4 regions of the Actinokineospora baliensis genome follow, and region 1 is predicted to be linked to each of the others. Evidence: riboswitches for the same ligand, from Rfam matches in the RefSeq annotation. Region 1 holds a riboswitch; each other region holds the start of a gene.
What was found. A riboswitch is a leader RNA that binds a small molecule or an ion and turns the genes downstream of it on or off. The one in region 1 is predicted to bind cobalamin.
Positions count from the first base shown of each region.

Region 2: linked by a shared signal. The riboswitch ahead of metE (5-methyltetrahydropteroyltriglutamate--homocysteine S-methyltransferase) and the one ahead of JOD54_RS17245 (ribonucleoside-diphosphate reductase subunit alpha) in region 1 are both predicted to bind cobalamin.
Region 3: linked by a shared signal. The riboswitch ahead of JOD54_RS26930 (magnesium chelatase subunit D family protein) and the one ahead of JOD54_RS17245 (ribonucleoside-diphosphate reductase subunit alpha) in region 1 are both predicted to bind cobalamin.
Region 4: linked by a shared signal. The riboswitch ahead of JOD54_RS21140 (CoA-acylating methylmalonate-semialdehyde dehydrogenase) and the one ahead of JOD54_RS17245 (ribonucleoside-diphosphate reductase subunit alpha) in region 1 are both predicted to bind cobalamin.

Region 1 covers NZ_JAFBCK010000001.1:3,653,331-3,657,400, reverse strand. The annotation lists gene JOD54_RS17245 (ribonucleoside-diphosphate reductase subunit alpha) at 1-2,253, opposite strand, end outside; cobalamin riboswitch at 2,360-2,570, opposite strand; gene JOD54_RS17240 (NAD(P)/FAD-dependent oxidoreductase) at 2,740-3,855, shown strand; gene JOD54_RS17235 (SDR family oxidoreductase) at 3,856-4,070, shown strand, end outside.
Region 2 covers NZ_JAFBCK010000001.1:4,976,872-4,980,941, forward strand. The annotation lists gene JOD54_RS22760 (hypothetical protein) at 1-74, shown strand, start outside; gene JOD54_RS22765 (hypothetical protein) at 93-785, opposite strand; gene JOD54_RS22770 (enoyl-CoA hydratase/isomerase family protein) at 809-1,852, opposite strand; cobalamin riboswitch at 1,954-2,167, shown strand; gene metE (5-methyltetrahydropteroyltriglutamate--homocysteine S-methyltransferase) at 2,273-4,070, shown strand, end outside.
Region 3 covers NZ_JAFBCK010000001.1:6,050,728-6,054,797, forward strand. The annotation lists gene cbiE (precorrin-6y C5,15-methyltransferase (decarboxylating) subunit CbiE) at 1-1,048, opposite strand, end outside; cobalamin riboswitch at 1,133-1,302, shown strand; gene JOD54_RS26930 (magnesium chelatase subunit D family protein) at 1,330-3,318, shown strand; gene cobO (cob(I)yrinic acid a,c-diamide adenosyltransferase) at 3,330-3,944, shown strand; gene JOD54_RS26940 (cobyrinic acid a,c-diamide synthase CobB) at 3,938-4,070, shown strand, end outside.
Region 4 covers NZ_JAFBCK010000001.1:4,618,246-4,622,315, reverse strand. The annotation lists gene JOD54_RS21155 (MFS transporter) at 1-344, shown strand, start outside; gene JOD54_RS21150 (hypothetical protein) at 509-646, shown strand; gene JOD54_RS21145 (NAD(P)/FAD-dependent oxidoreductase) at 633-1,580, opposite strand; cobalamin riboswitch at 1,711-1,885, shown strand; gene JOD54_RS21140 (CoA-acylating methylmalonate-semialdehyde dehydrogenase) at 2,048-3,547, shown strand; gene JOD54_RS34410 (acyl-CoA dehydrogenase family protein) at 3,555-4,070, shown strand, end outside.

The DNA of each region.
Region 1 (4,070 bases):
CTGCTGGATGCGCGTCGCCGGGCGGGAACGCAGGTAGTACGTGGTCTTGAGGCCGCTCTGCCAGGCGTATCGGTACATAGAGGACAGTTTGCCGATCGTCGGCGAGGCCACGAACAGGTTCAGCGACTGGCTCTGGTCGATGTACGGGCCACGCGCGGCGGCCAGGTCGATCAGCGCCTTCTGCGGCAACTCCCACGCGGTGCGGAACAACGACCGCACCTCGTCGGGCAGTTCGGTGAGCCCCTGCACCGATCCCTCGTCGCGCTTGAGCCGGGCCCGGACCTCGTCAGTCCACATGCCACGGCCCTTGAGCTCTCGCACCAGGTACGAGTTGATCTGCAAGAACTCACCGGACAGCGTTTCGCGCTTGAACGTGTTGGACACCTGCGGCTCGATGCACTCGAAGCAGCCCGCGATGGAGGCGATCGTCGCGGTGGGCGCGATCGCCACCAGCAACGAGTTGCGCAGGCCGTGCTCGGCGATGCGCTCGCGCACCGCGGCCCACCGCTCGGTCTGCGTCGGCGTGACACCCCACAGGTCCGGTTGCAGCTGACCGCGCGCGGACCGGGTCCGCGAGTACGCCGGGTGCGCGCCCGCCGCGGCGGCCAGACCGGCCGAGGTCTCCAGCGCGGTGAGGTAGATCTCCTCGGCGAGGCGGGTGGACAGCTCGCGGGCGGCCTCAGAGTCGAAAGCCAGGCGCAGCTTGAAGAACACGTCCTGCAGGCCCATCACCCCGAGCCCGACCGGACGCCAGCGCGGGTTGCCGCGCCCGGCCTGCTCGGTCGGGTAGTAGTTGATGTCGATCACCCGGTCCAGGAACACCACCGCGGTGCGCACAGTGGACCGCAGCCGCTCCCAGTCCACCTCGTCACCGAGCACGTGCGCGCCGAGGTTGACCGACCCGAGGTTGCACACCGCGGTCTCGTCGTCGCTGGTGACCTGCAGGATCTCGGTGCACAGGTTGGACAGGTGCACCACGTCGCCCGGTTCGGCGGTCTGGTTGCAGGTGCGGTTGGCGGTGTCCTTGAAGGTCATCCACCCGTTGCCGGTCTGCGCCAGGGTGCGGATCATCTTGCCGTAGAGCTCGCGCGCCTTGACCGTGCGCACCGCGCGACCGGCCTCCTCGGCGGCCCGGTAGGCGCGGTCGAAGTCGTCGCCCCACAGGTCGACGAGCTCGGGCAGCTCGTCGGGGTCGAACAGCGACCAGTCCGCGTCCGCCTCGACCCGGCGCATGAACTCGTCGGGGATCCAGTTGGCCAGGTTGAGGTTGTGCGTGCGGCGCGCGTCCTCCCCGGTGTTGTCGCGCAGCTCCAGGAACTCCTCGATGTCGGGGTGCCAGGTCTCCAGGTACACGCACGCCGCGCCCTTGCGCCGCCCGCCCTGGTTGACCGCCGCGACCGAGGCGTCGAGCGTGCGCAGCCACGGCACGATCCCGTTGGAGTGCCCGTTGGTGCCCCTGATCAGCGCGCCGCGCGAGCGGACCCGCGACCACTGCACGCCGATGCCGCCCGCGAACTTCGAGAGCCTGGCGATCTGGGCGTACCGCTCGTAGATCGACTCGAGCTCGTCGCGCGGGGAGTCCAGCAGGTAGCAGGAGGACATCTGGGTGTGCACGGTGCCGGAGTTGAACAGCGTCGGGGAGCTGGGCAGGTAGGCCAGCGACGACATCAGCCGGTAGAAGTCGATCGCCTCGGCGGCGGTGTGCGACAGGCCACACGCGACTCGCAGCAGCCAGTACTGCGGCAGTTCGACAACGCTGCGGCGCGACGGGTGCCGCAGCAGGTAGCGGTCGTAGACGGTACGCAGGCCGAAGTACTCGAACCGGCGGTCCGCTGTGAGGTCGATGGCGTCGTCGAGCTTGCGCGCGTTGGCCGCGACCAGCCGAGCGGTGCTGTCGCCGATCAGGCCCTCGGCGTGCCCGAGGGCGATGCTCTGGCTGAACGAGTGCACCCCCTGGCCGCGGACCTCCTTGTCGATGTAGGCGCTGAGCAGCCCGGCGGCGAGCCGGGAGTACTCGGGGTCCTCGGCGACGAGCTCGGCGGCGGTCTGGATGGACAGCCGGTCCAGTTCGGCGGTGGTGGCGCCGTCGTAGAGACCGCTGATCGTCTTGGTGGCCACCCGCAGCGGGTCGACCTCGCGCAGCCCCTCCGCGCAGCGCCGCACGGCGCGCACGATCTTGTCGACGTCGACGGGCTCCAGCGCCCCGTCGCGCTTGCGCACCCGCATGGTGGTGACCGTGTCGACGGTCGTCACAACCTGTCTCCTCGCGAGCCTGGGCCCCGGGGTCGAGGAGGACACGGGCGCGCGCGACCGCCACGTCCTCACGCCCTCCCACGGGGCCGCGGACACCCGCCCGCGGGTCGCGGGCGGGGTGCTGGCAGGTCTTCGGACTCACGGGCGTGCCTGGGCAGGCGCCTACCGGCCGTCGCTTCCCAGACGCGGGCGTCCAGTGCTTCGTTGACGGCTTTCGTTCCCGTTCACCGCTGCGGGGCAGTCCCGGACTCGCACCGGGTTCCCTCTTGCGACGACCGCTCTGGCTGAGCGGCCGAACCAGCTGTCGGCACCATACATGGCCGTCCCGACGGTTCCGGGACCCCACATGTAGTGGGTGTGTCGCCCAGGCCCCGAGCGGGGCGGGGCCTGGTTCTCGGCAGATCACGCGAACACGGGATGGAGCAGGGGAGCCCTCGGCGCGAGGCTCGGAGGGGTAGGGGTGGACCTTCGGCGCGGGAGAGGGACATGACTCACCGACGGGAAGTCGACATCGCGGTCATCGGGGCCGGGGTGCTGGGGCTGGCCACGGCCGAGGCGCTGGTGCGGCGCGGGGCCGACGTGCTGGTGTTCGACGGGCGGCCGCCGGGCGCCGGGCTCTCGGGCGGTCTCACCAGGACGTTCCGGCACCGGCACGACAACGAGCTGCACGTGGCGATGGCGGTGGAGGGGCGGCGCGGGTTCGCCCGCTGGGAGCAGCGGCTCGGGCGCGAGCTGATCGGGCCGGAAGGCGCGGTGTACCACGGGATGGACCATTCGCACGTCACCGGGATGGCGGCGCAGCGGGTCGAGCACTCGTTCGTCCCCGGTGCGGTGGGTGGCGAGGTGTTCCCCGCGCTGGCGCGGGTGGGCACGCCGCTGCTGGTCGACCCGGGCGCGGGCGCGATCAGGGCGAAGCGGACGATCGATGCGCTGGCGCACTGGGTCGGCGACCGGATCGTCCAGGCCGACGTGCACAGCGTCACGGTGCCTTCCGACGGCGACGGAGCGGAGTTCCAGACCACGGAGGCGATCTACCGGGCCAGGCACGTGGTGATCTGCGCGGGCACGGCGGTGACCCGGTTGGGCGCGAGCGTCGGGTTCGACATCCCGGTGCGCAGCGCGCTGCACGCGCGCCCGCACTTCCGGGTGCGCCCGGAGTTCGCAGGCACGCCGCTGCCCTGCTGGGTGGACATCTCCGGCGAGTTCGGCGTGAACGTGTACGGCTCCCCCATCGGCGCGACCGGCACGTACGTGGTCGGGATGATCGGCCCCGCCGTCGATGTCCCCTTTGGACCGGACGGCGGGCTCCCCCCGGGCACCGACATGGAGGAGCACGTGCGGCGGGTCAGCGCGTACGTGGCGAAGGCGTTGCCCGGCTTGGACCCGGAGCCGGTCGGCGCGCGGGTGTGCGTGATGACCAAGCTGCCCAAGGGAAGCGACGCGCTGCGGGCCTGGCACCGACCCGGGGTGACGACCATCGCCGGGCACAACCTGTTCAAGATGGCACCCGCGCTCGGCGAACTGCTCGCCGACGCCGCGGAGAAGGACCAACTGCCCGAGGCGCTGGAGCGCGCGGGTGCGGACGCGCTCGAGGCGGCGTAGATGGTCATCGCGGTCACCGGGGCCACCGGAACCGTTGGCCTGCGGTTGGTGTCGCGGCTGGTCGGCCGCGGTTGCCGGGTGCGCGCGGTCGTTCGCCCCGGCGGACGGCGGCCCGCCGGGGAGCTGGTCGAGGTCGTGGAAGCGGACCTGGAGCGGCCGGAGAGCCTTCGCGAAGCGTTGCACGGCGTGAGCGACCTGTTCCTGCTGACCCCGCT
Region 2 (4,070 bases), 1.3 Mb from region 1:
GAACCGGAACCAGGCGGGTCGTGACCGGCGGGCTCTACCGCGTCTCGGGCAACTGGAAGTTCACCTTCCGCTGAGCATCCGCCGTCGACGCCTCAACGCGGTCGGTTGATCGTGTCGGAGGCGGTGTCGATTCGGGTGTGGAGGGTGGCTGGGAGCAGTTCGAGTCCATCATCGGCCAGGAGTTCGGCGGAGAGGGCGGTGTCGCAGGCCAGGTAGGACGAGGTCAGGTCGTAGTCGGTTTCGACAACCCAGGCGCGGGCCTGGGGCCAGATGTACTCGGGGTCCGCGATCCGCCTGCCCACGAGTTGGGACGCCGCTTCCACCGCGGTCTCGAACGCCTCGACCGGTGCCCGGTAGAGCAGCGGTGGTGAACCGAGCACCTCAGCCGCGAGTCCGAAGTAGACGAAGACCGGTTCTGTGGTGTGCCTGGCGAGGTGGCTGCGGAGCCGGTCGCGCACGAGCGGGTCCATCCTGCCCTCGTCGACCTCCCACCCGGTGTCCTGGTCGCCCGGGTGAAGGACCGGTCGGAGCGTGTTCCAGCCCAGTTCGGCGTGGTAGACCACCCCGGCCTTCTCGGCGAAGTGGCGCCAGGTCCGCCGCTCGGCGGTTGCTGCCCGGTCGGCTTCCCAAGGCACGAAAGGGGAGAACAACCGCAGATAGCAGGAGTAGCCAGGCGGCAGGATCGCGCTCAGTGGACACCCGTCCGCTCGTCGAGCGGGCTGCGGCAGGTCGACCAACCACCGCTCGGGCCCCAGCGGCAGCCGCTCTACTCCTGGTTGGCGCATATCGGACATCCTAGGCGGCCGCGTCAGCGGGAACCGGCCGTCCACTCGGCGGTGCCAAGGGTGGTGAAGTAGGTGTCGACCAGGTCGTCGGTCACCTCGGTGAGGGAGGCGGGGGTCCAGCGGGGTGAGCGGTCCTTGTCGATGATCTGGGCGCGGATGCCCTCGACCAGGTCCGCGGACCGCAACGCCCGGTGTGAGGTCCGGTACTCCTGGGCCAGCACGGTTTCCAAGGGCAGCGCCAAAGCCGTGCGCAACGCCCGCAGCGTCACCTTCAACGCCGTCGGTGATTTGCCCTCCATTTCCTTCGCCGTCGCGACAGCCGCTTCGCCGCCGTCGTGGAGGTTGGCGAGGATCTCCTCCACCGAGTCGGCGGCGTAGCAGTGGTCGATCCAGCCCTGGTCGGACGCGAGGCGGCTCGGTGGGGGAGTGTCGGCGACCGCGGCGATCGCTTCGCTCGGTGTGCCGGTGGTGAGGGCGTCGAGCAGGTCGGGGAAGCGGGAGCTCGGGACGAAGTGGTCGGCGAGTCCACAGTGGATGGCATCGGCCCCGGACACCGCGGTACCCGTCAGCGCCATGTGGGTACCCAACTGGCCGGGCGCCCGGGACAACAGGTAGGTGCCGCCGACGTCGGGGGCGAAGCCGATGCCGACCTCGGGCATGGCGACCCTGGAGCGCTCGGTGACGATCCGGTGGCTCCCGTGCGCGGACACACCGACCCCGCCGCCCATGACGATGCCGTCCATCCACGCCACGTACGGTTTCGGGTACCGGGCGATCAGCGCGTTCAGCCGGTACTCGTCAGCCCAGAACGCCAGTGACGCCGACCCGCTCGCCCGCGCGTCCTCATAGATCGACCGAATGTCCCCGCCCGCGCAGAGCCCCCGCTCGCCCGCCCCGTCGATCAGCACCGCACGCACCGCCGAGTCGTCGCGCCAGCGGTCGAGCTGCTCGGTGATCGCCAGCACCATCGGGTGATCGAGGGCGTTGAGCGCCCGCGGCCGGTCAAGCGTGACCCGGCCAAGCCCACCACGGACGTCGAACCGGACGTTGTCACTCACGACAGCCACCGAGCAATGGGCACGTTGTCTCCTTCGACATCGGGTAGGGGTAAACCGTAGCCGTGCGGGCGACCGTGATCGGTGCTGGACAGGGGCGGCGGTCCAGGGGCTAGGGTGGTGGTGCAGCTGGTTCGACCACCGCGTGCGGTGGTCGAGGCAAGAGGGAACCCGGTGGGAATCCGGGACTGCCCCGCAGCGGTGAGTGGGAACGACCGCCGTCATCGGCACTGGGCCCGGTGGGTCTGGGAAGCGACGGCCAGTAGGAACCCGGCGTGTGCCGGCGTGCCCGCGAGTCCGAAGACCTGCCCGCTGTGCGTCCCGCGACCGCGGGGCGCTGGCTGAGACCTCGCGGGTGGGTCTGTGCTGAACCGGCCTGGTTTGGCGTGCGCTCCTCGCGGTGGTCCACGTGGACTCGCGAAGGAGAGCCCCGTGACAAGCACCAGTCGTGCGACCGTGCACGGATACCCGCGCCAGGGTGCCAACCGGCAGTTGAAGAAGGCGACCGAGGCCTACTGGGCCGGGCGCACCGGCGCTGACGCGCTGCTCGACGCGGCCAGGGAGCTGCGGTCCCAGCGGTGGGCCGAGCTGCGGGACGCGGGCGTGGACGACATCCCGAGCAACGACTTCTCCCTGTACGACCACGTCCTGGACACGGCGTGGCTGCTGGGCGCGATCCCGGCCAGGCACGCTGCGGTGGCCCAGGGGCTGGACCGCTACTTCGCGATGGCGCGGGGGACCGCCGACGTGCCGCCGTTGGAGATGACGAAGTGGTTCGACACCAACTATCACTACCTCGTGCCCGAACTGGGGCCGGACACGACCTTCACGCTGGACCCGACCAAGCCGCTCACCGAGTTCGCCGAGGCCCTGGAGCAGGGGATCCTCACCCGCCCGGTCGTCCTGGGGCCGGTCAGCTTCCTCCTGCTCGCCAAGGACCCCACCGGCTCTGCCCAGCCGCTGGACCTGCTCGACCGGATCGTCCCGCTCTACGCCGACCTGCTCGGGCAGCTGCGTGCGGCAGGCGCGGAGTGGGTGCAGCTGGACGAGCCCGCGCTGGTCACCGACCAGCCCGAGGCGGTGCTCGAGCGGGTCGCCGAGGTCTACGCGGTGCTGGCCGCCGAGCGGGTCCGGCCCAAGATCCTGGTCGCGTCCTACTTCGACCGCCTCGGTGATGCCCTTCCGGTGCTGGCCGCCGCCCCGGTCGAGGGGCTCGCGATCGACTTCACCGGGCCCGCGGCGGCCAACCTCGACGACCTCGCCGCGCTGGGCGGGATCCAGGGCAAGCGGCTGGTCGCGGGCGTGGTCACCGGTCGTAACATCTGGGCGGCGGACCTGGCCGCCGCGCTGGGTGCGCTGGAGAGGCTGCAGGAGCTGGCGGGCACGGTCGACGTGGCGCCTTCGTGCTCGTTGTTGCACGTGCCGCTGGACGTCACCCTGGAGCGCGACCTCGACCCGGAGGTGGTCAGCTGGCTGTCGTTCGCCCGGCAGAAGCTCGCGGAGATCGTCACCCTGCGCGACGGCCTGGTCGAGGGGCGCCCGGCGGTCGAGGAAGCCCTGCGGCGCAACGCCGATCGGCTGGCCTCGCGCGCCGCATCGCCGATCGTGCGGGTCGCCGCGGTGCGGGACCGGGAGGAGGCGGGCGTAAGGCGCAATCGCCCCTATGAGGCGCGGCGGCAGGCCCAGCAGGACCGGTTGGGCCTGCCCGACCTGCCGACGACCACGATCGGGTCCTTCCCGCAGACCGCTGACCTGCGCAAGGCGCGCGCCGAGCTGAGGGCCGGGCGGCTGTCGGACGAGGCGTACCAAGAGGCGATGCGGGCGGAGATCCGGTCGGTGATCACCGACCAAGAGGAGCTCGGCCTGGACGTGCTGGTGCACGGCGAACCCGAACGCAACGACATGGTCCAGTACTTCGCCGAGCAGCTCGACGGGTTCCTCGCCACGCGGCACGGCTGGGTGCAGTCCTACGGCAGCCGCTACGTCCGGCCGCCGATCATCGCGGGCGACGTGTCGCGGCCCGCGCCGATGACGGTCCAGTGGTCGACCTACGCGCAGAGCCTGACGCCGCGCCCGGTCAAGGGGATGTTGACCGGCCCGGTGACGATGCTGGCGTGGTCGTTCGTGCGCGATGACCAGCCGCGCGGGGAGACGGCGCGCCAGGTCGCGTTGGCGTTGCGCGACGAGGTCGCGGACCTGGAGGAGGCCGGGATCGCGGTCATCCAGGTCG
Region 3 (4,070 bases), 2.4 Mb from region 1:
CGAGCACCTCCGACTCGAGCGTCACCGCGTTCACCACGATCCGCCCACCCGGCCGCAGCGCCGCCCAGCACGCGGGCAGGACACCCTCGACCGTCACTCCCCCGCCGACGAACACCGCGTCCGGCCGCTCCAGCCCGGCCAACGCGTCCGGCGCCGAACCACGGACCAGGACCACGCCCGGCACTCCCAGCGCGGCCGCGTTGCGCGCGACCCGGTCGGCCCGGTCGTCGCGCGGCTCGATGGCGATCACCCGGCACGCGGGGTGCGTCCGCGCCCACTCGATCCCGACGCTGCCCGACCCCGCGCCGACGTCCCACAGCAGCTGCCCCGGCTCGGGCGCCAGCGACGACACCGTGACCGCCCGGACCTCGCGCTTGGTGATCTGCCCGTCGTGCTCGTAGACGTCGTCAGGCAGGCCAGGCACGCGCGGCAGCCGACGAGCGCCGGGATCGGCCACGCACTCGATCGCGACGACGTTGAGCGGCGACACGTCGTCCCAGTCGGTGCCGATCCGCTCGCCCGGCCCACCCAGTTCCTGCAAGACCGTGACCGCGCTCGCACCGAACCCGCGGTCGCGCAACAACGCGACCACCGCCGCGGGCGTTGCACTGTTGGCGCTGAGCACGAGCACACGGCGTCCCTGGTGCAGCACGGCGTGCAACCGCTCCACCGGCCGTGCGACCGCGCTGACCACGGCCACCTCCTCGACCGCCCACCCGAGCCGCGCGCACGCCAGCGACAGCGACGACGGGTGCGGCCACACCCGGACTTCGGCGAACCGCGACAGCGTGGTGCCGATGCCGTGGAACATGGGGTCGCCACTGGCCAGCACGCACAGCACCCGGTCGCGGTAGCGCTCGAGCAGGCCGGGGATGGCCGGGACCAGCGGCGAGGGCCACGCGACCCGTTCGGCGGTGACCTCGGCGGGCAGCAGGTCGAGCTGGCGGGCCGACCCCAGGACGACTTGGGCGCGGTCCAGCTCGGCGCGCGCCGCGGGCGAGAGCCCGACCACACCGTCCGCACCGATTCCCACCACCGAGACCGCCACGGGCCCAGACCCTAACCGACCCGAGATCCCCACCACGTGCCTTGGCCGCGAGCCCCGCCGGATGCGACGATGCCTGGCGAGCCAACTGAAGACAGAACAGCAGGTGTGCGAGGAAGCCGGTGCGAGTCCGGCGCGGTCCCGCCACTGTGACCGGGGAGTGCCGTCCCCACGCTGGCCACCGGGGCGACTCGGGAAGGCCGGGGCGGCGCGGCGATCCGGGAGCCAGGACACTCCGCCCGCTGACCCACCGACCCGGGCGCGGACCCGGAGTGAGGAACGACGTGACCCGTCCAGCCCTGCCCGGCTACCCGTTCTCCGCGGTCGTCGGCCACGCCGACCTGCGGCTGTCCCTGTTGCTCAACGCGGTGCACCCCGGGATCGGCGGGGTGCTGGTGCGCGGCGAGAAGGGCACCGCCAAGTCGACCGTGGTGCGCGCGCTGGCCGCGTTGCTGCCCGTGGCGGGCGTCGTGGCGGACTGCCGGTTCTCCTGCGACCCGGCCGCGCCCGACCCGGCCTGCCCGGACGGCCCGCACTCGGCCCCCGACTCCGACACCCGCCCGGCGCGGCTGGTCGAGCTCCCGGTCGGCGCCACCGAGGACCGGGTCATCGGCTCACTGGACCTGGAACGCGCGCTGACCGAGGGGGTCCGCGCCTACCAACCGGGTCTGCTGGCGGCGGCGCACCGGGGGGTGCTCTACGTCGACGAGGTCAACCTGCTGCACGACCACCTGGTGGACCTGCTGCTCGACGCCGCCGCGATGGGGCGCGCGCACGTCGAGCGCGAGGGCGTGTCGGTCTCGCACGCCGCGTCGTTCCTGCTGGTCGGCACGATGAACCCGGAGGAGGGCGAGCTGCGGCCGCAGCTGCTCGACCGGTTCGGGCTCACCGTCGAGGTGCGCGCCGCCCGCGACGTGGACACCCGCACGGAGGTGATCCGGCGGCGGTTGGCGTTCGAGGCCGACCCGGCGGGCTTCGCCGATGCCTGGTCCACTTCGGACGCGGAGCTGGCCGCGCGGATCGTGGCCGCCCGCAAGGCACTGCCGGAGGTCGTGCTGCCCGACGCCGAGCTACGCCGGATCGCGGCGGTGTGCGCGGCGTTCGACGTAGACGGCATGCGCGCGGACCTGGTGGTTGCCCGGGCTTCGGTCGCGCACGCGGCGTGGCGCGGGGCGGGCGCGGTCGAGGAGATCGACGTCGAGGTGGCCGCCCGGCTGGCCCTGCCGCACCGGCGCAGGCGTGACCCGTTCGACGAGCCCGGACTGGACCAGGAGCAGCTGTCGCAGGCGTTGCGCGACGCCGCCGAGGAGGCCGACCGGGACCCCGACGACAGCGGCCCCGGTGGCGGCGCTCCGGAACCGGGTGAATCCGAGGCGCCCCAAGGGGATCAGGGCAAGCAAGACGCCGAAGCACCCCAGGGCGGCGACCAGTCGCAGGCGGCTTCGCGGCCGGACGAGGCGTTCCGGGCCAGGGTGCTGCAACTCGACGGCGTCGGCGAAGGCGCGCCGGGCAGGCGATCGCGGTCACGCGCCGGTTCCGGCCGGGCGCTGCGCGCGGCGCAGAACCAGGGCACCGGAATCCACCTGGTCGGCACGCTCACCGCAGCGGCGCCTTTCCAGCACACGCGGGGTCGCAGCGGTCCGGGGATCGTGGTGCGGTCGGGGGATGTCCGGCGCGCGGTGCGGGAGGGCCGGGAGTCGAACCTGGTGCTGTTCGCGGTGGACGCGTCGGGCTCGATGGCCGCCCGCAAGCGCATGTCCGCGGTGACCGGCGCGGTGATCTCCTTGCTGCGCGACGCCTACCAGCGCCGGGACAAGGTCGGGCTGGTGACCTTCCGCGGCGGTGAGGCCGTGTTGTCGTTGCCGCCCACGTCGTCGGTCGAGGCCGCTGTCGCGCGGCTGCGTGATCTCCGCACCGGCGGGCGCACCCCGCTGGCGGACGGGTTGTTGCGGGCGCGGAAAACGCTTGCCATTGAACGGATGCGTGACCCGAGGCGGCGGGCCCTGCTGGTCGTCGTGACCGACGGCCGCGCCACGGTGGCGGTGAACCGGGACGGGCGCACCTCGCACGACGCCGTCGGCGACGCCATGCGCGCGGCGGCCGCACTCGCTGCCGACGGGGTGGTCAGCGTGGTCGTGGATTGCGAGAACGGGCCGGTTCGCTTGGGGTTGGCCGACAATCTCACGGCGGCGCTCGGCGGAACCGGTCTCCGACTCGCGGAACTGTCCGCCGACGCCGTCGCCGGTGTGGTCCGCGCGGCGCGCGCCGCCTGAGGGGAGTCGTTATGCCACAAGGGAAGCCGGAGGTTGTCCCGCAAGACGGGCTCACCACCCGGCAGCGGCGGAACCGGCCGTTGGTCGTGGTGCACACCGGGGAGATGAAGGGCAAGTCCACCGCCGCCTTCGGATTGGCGCTGCGCGGGTGGAACCAGGGCTGGTCGATCGGGGTGTTCCAGTTCGTCAAGTCCGCGAAGTGGCGGGTCGGCGAGGAATCCGCGTTCCTGGCGCTGGGCAAGCTGCACGAGCAGACCGGCGAAGGCGGGCCCGTCGAATGGCACAAGATGGGCGCGGGGTGGTCGTGGTCGCGCAAGGCGGGCACCGAGGACGACCACGCCGAGGCCGCGCGTGAGGGCTGGGCGGAGATCACCCGCAGACTGGCCGCGCAGCAGCACGACCTGTACGTGCTCGACGAGTTCACCTACCCGCTCAAGTGGGGGTGGATCGACACCGACGAGGTCGTGGCCACCCTGGCGTCCCGACCGGGCCACCAGCACGTCGTGATCACCGGCCGCGACGCGCCGCAGTCCCTTGTGGACGCTGCGGACCTGGTGACGCACATGACGAAGGTCAAGCACCCGATGGACTCCGGCCACAAGGGCCAGAAGGGCATCGAGTGGTAGCGCGGGTCGTCATCGCCGCTCCGGGCTCCGGCAGCGGCAAGACGACCGTGGCGACGGGGCTCATGGCCGCGCTGCGCGCGCGTGGGCACGTGGTGGCGCCGTTCAAGGTCGGGCCGGACTACATCG
Region 4 (4,070 bases), 960 kb from region 1:
CGCACCACAGCTGGATCATCATCGCCTGCTGCGCCATCGGTGGCGCGGGCATCGAGATCTTCAACATCCCCTGGTTCACGGCCATCCAACGCGAAGTCCCCCAACACCTCCAAGCCCGGATCTCCGCTCTCGACTTCCTCGTCTCCTACGGCATGAGCCCTCTTGGCTTGGCGCTGCTCCCCGCCGCGATCGACGCCGCGGGTGGCACGCTCGTCCTGACGGTGTGCGGGGTCGTGGTCATCGTCGCCGCACTGCTCACGCTTCTTGTACCCGGTATGGCCACGTTCACGGATCCACGCCAACCCGACCCGGCGAAGCACACCTTGGCCGCTGCCACGGCATGACGTGACTTGGCGGCCACCAACACTTTGTTGGTGGCCGCCAAGTCCGTGCTCGAGGTACGAATACTCGCCACCTGGCCGGGCCCGTTTGATCGTGGTGTGTAAGAGGTCCGCCTGTGGGATGGAGGCCAGCCCCGACATGGGAGTCGTGGGCGACTTGGTACGAGATGTTCAGCGTCGACCTCGAGAATGACGGAGACCCGGACGTCGGCGTGATCTCGGACCCCTTCGACCTTTCCGGCACACTCGACCTGCGGGTCCGGCACTTCCGCAACGACGGTGCGGGCAACTTCACCGAGGTGTGACCGATCGGTGAAGGTCCGCGGGTGTCGCCTGTGCGGCGTCGAACTCCTGGGTGACCAGGGCGCCGTTGACCGCGCCACCGGCCGCCGCGCCCGCTCCGATGGACATGGGGACGTTGGCGCCGGGGTTGACCACGTTGCCCACGGCCCAGATGCGGTCGCCGCTGGTTTTGCCGGTGAGGGGGTCGACGGCGAGGAAGCTTCCGAATGGGGTGTCCGCGCGGCGCAGGTTCAGGTGCTTGAGGCAGTCGTCGTGCGGTCGTGGGGTGCCGGTGGTGAACAGGGCGTCCACCGCTACCTCGGTGTCGCGGGCGGTGTGTACGACGAGGGGGCCTTCGCCGGAGACTGACACGACCGGGTCGGCTACGAGGTCGATCCCGCGTGAGCGCAGGCGGGCCTCGACCGACTCGTCCAGTGCGGGGGCGAAGACCGTGACCTGCGGGCTCCACTGGCGGATGAGCTCGGCCTGGTGCAGCCCGAGCGGTGAGGTGACCAACACGCCGAGGTGCTGGTCGCGGACCTCCCAGCCGTGGCAGTAGGGGCAGTGCAGGACACGGGCACCCCAGTGCTCGGCGAGACCGGGGATGTCGGGCAGGTCGTCGGACAGGCCGGTGGCCACGATCGCGGCCCTCGCCGAGATCTGCCCCGACCCGGGGACGGTGACCACGACCCCAGCTCCGGTCTCGTCGAGCCGTTCGACCCGGCCGGGGTGGAACTCGACGCCGTAGGACGCCGCCTCGGACCGGCCGCGCGCGACCAGTTCGCGGGGATCGACGCCCTCGTGGCCGAGCACACCGTGCATGTGATCGGCGAAGCGGTTGCGCGGACTACCCGCGTCGACCACCACTACCCGCCGCCGAGCACGGCCCAACATCAAGGCGGCACTCAGTCCCGCCACTCCCCCGCCGACCACGACCACGTCCCACTGTTCATCCATGCCGACCAGTTCACCCGCACAGCGGCCAGTACGCAAACCGGCTTGCCGTTCTGGCAAGGAGTGGTCGCGGCCGTGGCGGTTGCCCGCTCGTTCAGGGGTGACCCCAGGGGGTCGACATGGTCGGACTTCCTACTTTAGGGTGTCCTCAGGTCCATGGTGTCAGGGAAGCCGGTGCGAATCCGGCGCGGTCCCGCCACTGTGACCGGGGAGCGACGCCCCACTTCAAGGCCACTGGCGCGAGCCGGGAAGGCCGGGGCGGCCGTCGATCCGGGAGCCAGGATACCGGCCATGGACAGCCGTGTTCGTCCACGAGGATGGAGCTGAACGCATGCGGATTCGTCCTGCCTGCGCGAAAGTCGCCGACCGCCCGCCTCCGGCGCGGTAGGTCCGTCCTGCCCTGAGCCCGGTCGCCCCACGAGGCGCGACCCGGGCGGTTCAGTCCTGCGCTCCTTCGCGAAAGGCATGCCATGACCACCGAACTCCACCACTTCGTCGCCGGGAAACCGGTTCCGGGAACATCGGGCCGCTTCGGCGACGTCTTCGACCCCAGCACGGGTGCCGTCCAGGCCAGGGTTCCGCTGGCCACCGCGGCCGAGGTCGGCGCCGCGGTTGACGACGCGGCTCGTGCGCAGCGCGAGTGGGCGGCGTGGAACCCGCAGCGCCGTGCCAGGGTGCTAATGCGGTTCCTCGAGCTCGTCCGATCCGAAGAGGACAGTCTCGCGCGGTTGTTGTCCTCCGAGCACGGCAAGACCGTCGCCGACGCGAAGGGCGACATCCAGCGGGGGTTGGAGGTCGTCGAGTTCGCGATCGGCATCCCGCACCTGCTCAAGGGCGAGTACACCGACAGCGCGGGCACCGGCATCGACGTCTACTCGATGCGCCAACCGCTGGGCGTGGTGGCGGGCATCACCCCGTTCAACTTCCCCGCGATGATCCCGTTGTGGAAGGCCGCGCCCGCGATCGCCTGCGGGAACGCGTTCGTGCTCAAGCCCTCCGAGCGCGACCCGTCGGTGCCGCTGCGGTTGGCGGAGCTGTTCAGCGAGGCGGGTTTGCCGCCGGGGGTGTTCTCGGTGGTCAACGGGGACAGGGAAGCGGTGGACGCGCTGCTGACCGACCCACGCGTCGAGGCGATTGGGTTCGTCGGCTCGTCGGCGATCGCGGAGTACATCTACTCGACCGCCGCCGCGCACGGCAAACGCGCGCAATGCTTTGGCGGCGCCAAGAACCACATGGTCATCATGCCCGACGCGGACCTCGACCAGGTGGTCAACGCGCTGGTGGGCGCCGGGTACGGCTCGGCGGGCGAGCGGTGCATGGCGATCTCGGTGGCCGTTCCGGTCGGTCAGGCGACCGCGGACGCGCTGGTCGAGCGCCTCGCCGAGCAGGTGCGAACCCTCAAGGTGGGCGCGGCCCTGGACGAGACGGCGGACTTCGGGCCGCTGGTGACCGCCGAGGCGGTGAACCGGGTGCGCGACTACATCGACATCGGGGTGGCCGAGGGGGCCGAGCTGGTCGTCGACGGGCGTGGCCTGGTCGTTCCCGGCCACGAGAACGGGTTCTTCCTCGGCGGCAGCCTGTTCGACAAGGTCACGCCCGAGATGCGGATCTACCGGGAGGAGATCTTCGGCCCGGTGCTGACGATCGTCCGCGCGGACGACTACGAGGCCGCGCTGCGGCTGCCCAGTGAGCACGAGTACGGCAACGGCGTGGCGATCTTCACCCGCGACGGCGACACCGCGCGCGACTTCACCGCCAGGGTGAACACCGGCATGGTCGGGGTGAACGTGCCGATCCCGGTCCCGATCGCCTACCACACCTTCGGCGGCTGGAAGCGGTCCGGTTTCGGCGACCTCAACCAGCACGGGCCGGACTCGATCCGCTTCTACACCAAGACCAAGACGGTCACCTCCCGCTGGCCGTCCGGCGCAAAAGAAGGCGCCAGCTTCGTGATCCCCACGATGAAGTAGGCGACCGATGAGACTGACCGACGAACAGCGCGCGCTGCGCGAGACAGCGGCCGACTTCGCCGCCGAACACCTGGCCCCGCACGCGGTGGAATGGGACCAGGCCAAGCACTTCCCGGTCGACGTGCTCCGCAAAGCGGCCGAACTGGGCCTCGGCGGCCTTTACCTGCCCGAGGAGGTGGGCGGGTCCGAGCTCGGCAGGCTCGACGGCGTGCTCGTGTTCGAGGCGCTGGCCACCGGCTGCCCGTCGATCGCGGCGTACGTGTCGATCCACAACATGGTCGCCACGATGATCGACCGCTTCGGCACCGACGACCAGCGGCACCGCTACCTGCCCCGGATGTCCACCATGGACGCCATGGGCAGCTATTGCCTCACCGAACCCGACGCAGGCTCCGACGCCGCCGCGCTGAGCACCCGGGCACGCCGCGACGGCGACGAGTACGTGCTCGACGGGGTCAAGCAGTTCATCTCTGGCGCGGGCACCTCGGACGTCTACGTCGTGCTCGCCAGGACCGGCGGGCCG